Linked DNA regions of Nordella sp. HKS 07. The main gene of each other region encodes a partner of the protein of the gene in region 2 in a complex. Links are inferred from orthologs where the notes say so. Each region holds a gene or a part of one and is shown on either strand. Other genes may lie near its edges.

Region 1 (3,084 bases), 1.9 Mb from region 2 along the record:
TTGAGCATGCCCCAGATGAGCACGAGAGGGCGCGACACGCGCTCATTGAGCTCGCTGAAGGCGCGCGCCAGAGCGCGTCCGGCTGAAGGGTTGTGTCCGCCATCGAGCCAGAGCTCTGATTCCTTCGGGATCAGGGACCAGAGCTCGCCAGGCCCGAGCCTTTGCATGCGCGCCGGCCAGGAGGCCGTCTTCAATCCCTGCGCGATATGGCTTTCGCCGATACGCGCATCGTCAAGGCTGCGCAAGGCAGCGATGGCGGTGCCGGCATTGTCGATCTGATGGCGGCCCGGCAATTGCGGCAGCGGCAGATCGAGAAGCCCGCTCTCGTCCTGATAGACAAGCCGGCCATGCTGCTCATAGACCTGCCAGTCCTGATTGGCGATGAGGAGAGGCGCCCCGACTTGCGCGGCGCAGTATTCGATCTCGTCGCGCGCCTCGTCGGGCTGGGGAGCGATGACCGCTGCCACGTCGCGCTTCAAGATGCCGGCCTTCTCGCGCGCGATCTCGGTCAGGGTGTTGCCGAGAAATTGCTGATGGTCGTAGTCGATCGTGGTGATGATGCTGATCGCCGGCTTGGCGATCACATTGGTGGCGTCGAGCCTTCCGCCGAGGCCAACTTCCAGCACCAGATAGTCGGCCGGATGGCGCGCGAAAGCGAGAAAGGCCGCCGCCGTGGTGATCTCGAAGAAGGTGATCGGTTCGCCGCCATTCGCCGCTTCGCATTCCTCGAGCAGCGTATTGAGCGCTGATTCCGAGATGAGATCGCCGCCGCCCGTCTTGCCGAGCCTTATACGCTCGTGGAATTTGACCAGATGCGGCGAGGTGTAACAATGGACGGCAAGCCCCGCCGCTTCCATGGCCGAGCGCAGATAGGTGACGGTCGAGCCTTTGCCGTTGGTGCCGGCGACATGCAGCACCGGCGGCAGCTTCTCCTGCGGATCGCCGAGCCGCGCCAGGATCCGCCACATGCGCTCGAGGCTGAGATCGATGATCTTCGGGTGAAGCGAGAGCAGCCGCTTCAGGATGGCATCGCTGACGGCCATGGGATCAGCTGTCGGCCGGAACCAGCGCCGTCTCTTCGCTGCTGTTCTTGAGAATGGGCGGCGCCTTGGCGAGCAGGCGCACCACGCGGCTCACCGTCTCGCGCATCTGATGGCGATGGATCACCATGTCCACCATGCCGTGTTCCTCCAGATATTCGGCGCGCTGGAAGCCTTCCGGCAGCTTCTCGCGGATCGTCTGCTCGATCACTCGGGGACCCGCGAAGCCGATCAGCGCGCCCGGCTCGGCGATATGCACATCGCCCAGCATCGCATAGGAGGCGGTGACGCCGCCGGTCGTCGGATTGGTCAGCACCACCACATAGGGCAGCTTGGACTCGCGCAATTCGCGCACCGCGATGGTCGTGCGCGGCAACTGCATGAGCGAGAGGATGCCCTCCTGCATGCGCGCACCGCCGGAAGAGGCGAAGAGCACATAGGGCACTTTGCGATCGACCGCGGCGCGCATCGAGGTGATGAGGCCTTCGCCGGCCGTCATGCCGAGCGAGCCGCCCATGAAGGAGAAATCCTGGACGGTGATGACGAGGGAAAGCCCGTCGAGCGTGCCGACGCCGGCGAGGATCGCGTCCTCCGCCCCGGTCTTCTGCTTGGCTTCCTTGAGGCGGTCGGTATAGCGCCGTTCGTCGCGGAATTTGAGCGGATCGATCGCCGCCTGCGGCAGCGCGATCGTCTCATAGGTGCCACCGTCGAACATCGATTTGAGGCGCACATCGGGTGCCATGCGCATGTGATAGCCCGAGCCCGGAATGACGAACTGGTTGTGCTCGAGGTCGCGGTAGAACACCATCTGCCCGGTTTCCGGGCATTTGACCCACATATTCTCCGGCGTCTCGCGCTTCGAGCCGAGCAGGCCGCGGATCTTGGGACGGACGAAGTTCTTGATCCAGTTCATCGGTGGGTACTCGCTGCTACGCCCTCGCCCCGCGGGGCAGGGCGATCACACATCAATTTTTCCAGATTGGCGAGCCTTGTCCAATTTTCCCCCTCTCCCGCTTGCGGGAGAGGGTGCCCGACAGGGCGGGTGAGGGTGTTGGCTCCAATGTCGAATTCTCTGTCAGGCTCTGCGTCGCGTCGCAGAGACACCCTCATCCGGCGCTTCGCGCCACCTTCTCCCGCAAGCGGGAGAAGGGGAATGAGGGGGGACGCATCGCGATTGTCGAGCCGTGTAATCATGACCGCACGCCTTGGGCGATCTCGCTCACCAGCCGGTGCACGGCGGGCGCGGTATCGGCTGTCGCCTGGCCCGAGGGACCAAGGCTCGCTTTCACGGCATTGACGAGGGCCGAGCCCACCACGACGCCGTCGGCGCTCCTGGCGATGCTGCGCGCCTGTTCCGCCGTCCGGACACCGAAGCCGACGGCGATCGGCAGCTTGGTGTGGCCCTTGAGACGGGTGACATTCCGCTCGACGCTCTTGAGGTCGGGCGCCTTGGTGCCGGTGATGCCGAGCACCGAGACATAATAGACGAAGCCCGACGTGTTCCTGAGCACCGTGGGCGCCCGCTTGTCGTCGGTCGTCGGCGTGGCGAGGCGGATGAAATTGAGCCCGGCCTTGATCGCCGGCAGGCACAGTTCCTCGTCCTCCTCAGGCGGAAGGTCGACGATGATGAGCCCGTCGACGCCCGCCGCTTTCGCCTCCTTGAGGAAGCGCTCGACGCCATAGATGTAGATCGGATTGTAATAGCCCATGAGGACGACAGGCGTCGCGTCGTCGTCCTTGCGGAAGTCGCGCACCAGAGCGAGCGTCTTGACCAGCGTCTGGCCGGATTTGAGGGCACGCAGGCCCGCTTCCTGGATCGCCGGGCCGTCCGCCATCGGATCGGTGAAGGGCATGCCGAATTCGATGATGTCGGCGCCGGCCTTGGGCAGGCCCTTGATGATCGCGAGCGAGGTCGCGTAATCGGGATCGCCCGCCGTCAGAAAGGTGACAAGCGCGGCTCGGCCTTCCTTCTTGAGGTCGGCGAAACGTTGGTCGATGCGCGTCGTCACAATTTCACCCCGAGATGATCGGCGACTGTGAAGAT
Region 2 (3,077 bases):
CGACCGTCAGCTGGGTCTGGTCCTTGGCGGCGAAGGCGGCGCGGCTGAGCAGCGGAATAGCCGCCGTCGAGCTTAATCCGGCAATGAAATGGCGACGCGAAATCAAGGGCATAGTTGTATCCTGTTATCGTTTGGCGGGTTGCGGCATAGGGTTCAGAAATTAATTGGGGATTGCCATGTGGGAAGGTCCAGGGCGCGGCAGCGGAATCTCCGCATGGAACCGCAGCACGGGGTTCGACATTCTAACCAAACGGCAGGTTGTTGGCATTTGAACGCTTCCGTTAACCCGGGTTGAAATTCCCTCGATTAGGCTCCTCCTTCAATGAGATCACGGGGTCGGAGCACCGTATGCGATCGCCTATGAAAATGCTGGCGCGTTTCCTTAGGGAAGAAAGTGGCGCGACGGCCATAGAATATGGCCTCATCGCCTTTGCCATTTTCTTCGCGATCCTGGCCGCCGTGCAAGCCATCGGCGGTCAGCTCGCGGCCCTCTTCACTTTGCTGACCGAAGGTTTCACGACCGTCCAATCATAACCTATCCTTCAACGCTGTAGCGCTTGCCGACCAGCCGGACCGCTGGAACAACCTTTTCATTTTCGAACCGGTCATAGCCGGCTTTGAGGTCGCGCCAGAAATCAATCCAGCGTGACTGCGCGTGGCGCGCCAGATTGGCTTCGTTCATGCGGAACGGGAAGGCATGGACATCGACTTGCGGTTGGCCGCTGCGCAGCGCCGCCGCGACCAGCCCGTAGATATCGTCGACCGCGGGATCGGTCATCGCGTAGCAGCCGATCGAGCTGCAGCCGCCATGCACCATGAGATAGGAACCGGTTCGGCCATGCGCCCGAACGACAGATGATGCCGGCTGTTCGGATTGAGCTGTCCGCTCGCCACTTCATAGAAGCCCTCGGGTGCCTGCCTGTCGCCTTCTTTCAGCTTGGGCCCGAGATCGCCCGAGAAACGGCAGATCGGATAGGACTGGAACAGCCGCCAGCTCTTGTCGTCGCGCATCCATAGTTCGAGGACGGCCTCCTGCTTGAAGATGCGCAGGAAGACCGGCTGGCCTTCGCTCAGGCCCTTCTCAGCAAGTCGCTGCGGCAAGGTCCTTTGCGCCTCTTCGAGCGTCATGCGCTGGAACTGAGACAATAGTGCGTAGCCCGCCGCAAGGACGGCAATGAGGACAAGCACCAGCTTCGCGGCTCGCATCGGCAGAGCTTGACCGGCAATGACGGCGGAGTTTGGGCAGCGCAACGCGCGAAGCGGTTCTCGGATCAGCCGATCCCCAAGAGTATATTCGCTCAGAGATCCCGACCGATGGCCAGGAACTTGTCGCGGCGCTGCATCCGCAAGGCGTCCGCCGGCATCGCGGCGAAGGCGCGCAGCGAGCGCGTGATCGCATCATCGGCGGCCTGGAAGACCTGTTCGCGGCCGCGATGGGCGCCGCCCAGCGGTTCAGCGATGATGTCGTCGATGACGCCAAGCTTCTTCAGATCCTGCGCGGTGATGCGCATGGCGCTCGCCGCGTCCTTGGCGCGCGCCGCGTCGCGCCAGAGAATGGAGGCGGCACCTTCCGGCGAGATCACGCTATAGATCGAATGTTCGAGCATGAGCACGGCATTCGCGGTGGCGATGGCGATGGCGCCGCCGGAGCCACCCTCGCCGATGATCACCGAGATCAACGGCACGCCGAGGCCGAGGCAGCAATCGGTCGAGCGCGCGATCGCTTCCGCCTGGCCGCGTTCCTCGGCATCGATGCCCGGATAGGCGCCGGCGGTGTCGATGAAGGTCAGGACCGGCAGGCCAAAGCGGTCGGCGGTCTCCATGAGGCGTACCGCCTTGCGGTAGCCTTCGGGCCGCGCCATGCCGAAATTGTGCTTGAGCCGCGTCTGGGTATCGTAGCCCTTTTCCTGGCCGATGACCGCGATCGCCTCGCCGCGGAAGCGGCCGAGGCCGCCGACGATGGCGTTGTCCTCGGCATATTTGCGGTCGCCCGCCATCGGCGTGTAGTCGGTGATGAGCTCTCTGATGTAATCGACGCTATGCGGCCGATCGGGATGGCGCGCCACCTGCGCCTTCTGCCAGGGCGTCAGATTCTGATAGAGGTCGTTCAGGCTTTTCGCCGCCTTCTTCTCGAGCGCCTTCACTTCCTCGCCGATCGACACGGCGGAATCGGGCCCCGAAATGGCCTTGAGCTCGGCAATCTTGCCTTCCAGCTCGGCAAGGGGTGCTTCAAAATCGAGATAGGCGTGCATTGAACCTCAGATGGGGCCGGTTGGCCGGAATGCGGCGCAAAGTGGCTATCCCGGTTACGGATGTCAACCGGACTTAGAGCCCATCCCGTTTTGATCGAATCATTCCGATTCGATCAAAACGGGTAAAAGGGCTCGAAGAGCATGTAATCTGGAGCGCTTCCTTATCGCAAAAGTCGAGCAACTTTTGCGGGAAGCGCTCTAGCCAGCGGATGGTGGGTTTCGACCGCCGCCCGCAAACGGTCGCTCTCTATATGGGTATAGATTTGTGTTGTCGCTATGTCGGCATGGCCGAGCATCTGCTGCACGGCGCGCAGATCGGCCCCGCCGGCAAGCAGATGGCTGGCAAAGGCATGGCGCAGGACATGCGGCGACACCTGCGTCGCGGCCAGTCCTGCTTCCGCCGCTAAGGCTTTGAGTTCCAAGGCGAAATGCTGGCGGGTCAGATGCCCTTCGGCACCATGGGAGGGAAACAGCCAGGGACTTTCCGGGATATCCTCCAGGCGCTGCGCCGCGAGATAGGCGGCGACCGCCTGGGCCGCCTTTTGCGACACCGGGACCAGCCTTTCGCGACCGCCCTTGCCCTTGATGATCAGGAATTGCGGGCCCTTGGCGACCGCCTGCCTCTTAAGGGCGACCAACTCGGATACCCGCAATCCGGTGGCATACAGAAGCTCGAGCAGGCAATGGAGCCTCTCCGCCTTGACGCGTGCCTTGCCGTCGAGGGCAGCGATCCGCCCCTCGGCGGTGCCGATCAGCCGCGTAACGTCATCCATCGTCATCACCTTGGGCAAAGGCCGGCGCAGCCTGGGCGCGTCGATGGACGTG

The links.
Region 1: the proteins of G5V57_RS04955 (region 2) and accD are in contact, whole or in part, in a solved structure (PDB 8UXZ), measured with the Escherichia coli proteins. The link is inferred for Nordella sp. HKS 07 from one-to-one orthologs.

What each region holds. Positions count from the first base shown.
Region 1 is NZ_CP049258.1:2,916,669-2,919,752, forward strand. What follows is about bases 1-2,765. They hold accD (acetyl-CoA carboxylase, carboxyltransferase subunit beta), read right to left. Parts: upstream 1,954-2,765; coding sequence 1,048-1,953; downstream 1-1,047. Other genes in these bases: G5V57_RS13755 (folylpolyglutamate synthase/dihydrofolate synthase family protein), read right to left, coding at 1-1,043; trpA (tryptophan synthase subunit alpha), read right to left, coding at 2,231-2,765. Outside these bases: more of trpA, read right to left, coding at 2,766-3,049; trpB (tryptophan synthase subunit beta), read right to left, coding at 3,046-3,084.
Region 2 is NZ_CP049258.1:1,024,731-1,027,807, forward strand. The notes cover bases 276-3,033. They hold G5V57_RS04955 (acetyl-CoA carboxylase carboxyltransferase subunit alpha), read right to left. Parts: upstream 2,253-3,033; coding sequence 1,299-2,252; downstream 276-1,298. Other genes in these bases: G5V57_RS04940 (Flp family type IVb pilin), read left to right, coding at 361-534; G5V57_RS04945 (hypothetical protein), read right to left, coding at 536-778; G5V57_RS04950 (murein L,D-transpeptidase family protein), read right to left, coding at 775-1,206; G5V57_RS04960 (tyrosine recombinase), read right to left, coding at 2,414-3,033. Also shown: G5V57_RS04935 (multicopper oxidase family protein), read right to left, coding at 1-112; more of G5V57_RS04960, read right to left, coding at 3,034-3,077. UniProt on the Escherichia coli protein: Component of the acetyl coenzyme A carboxylase (ACC) complex. First, biotin carboxylase catalyzes the carboxylation of biotin on its carrier protein (BCCP) and then the CO(2) group is transferred by the carboxyltransferase to acetyl-CoA to form malonyl-CoA.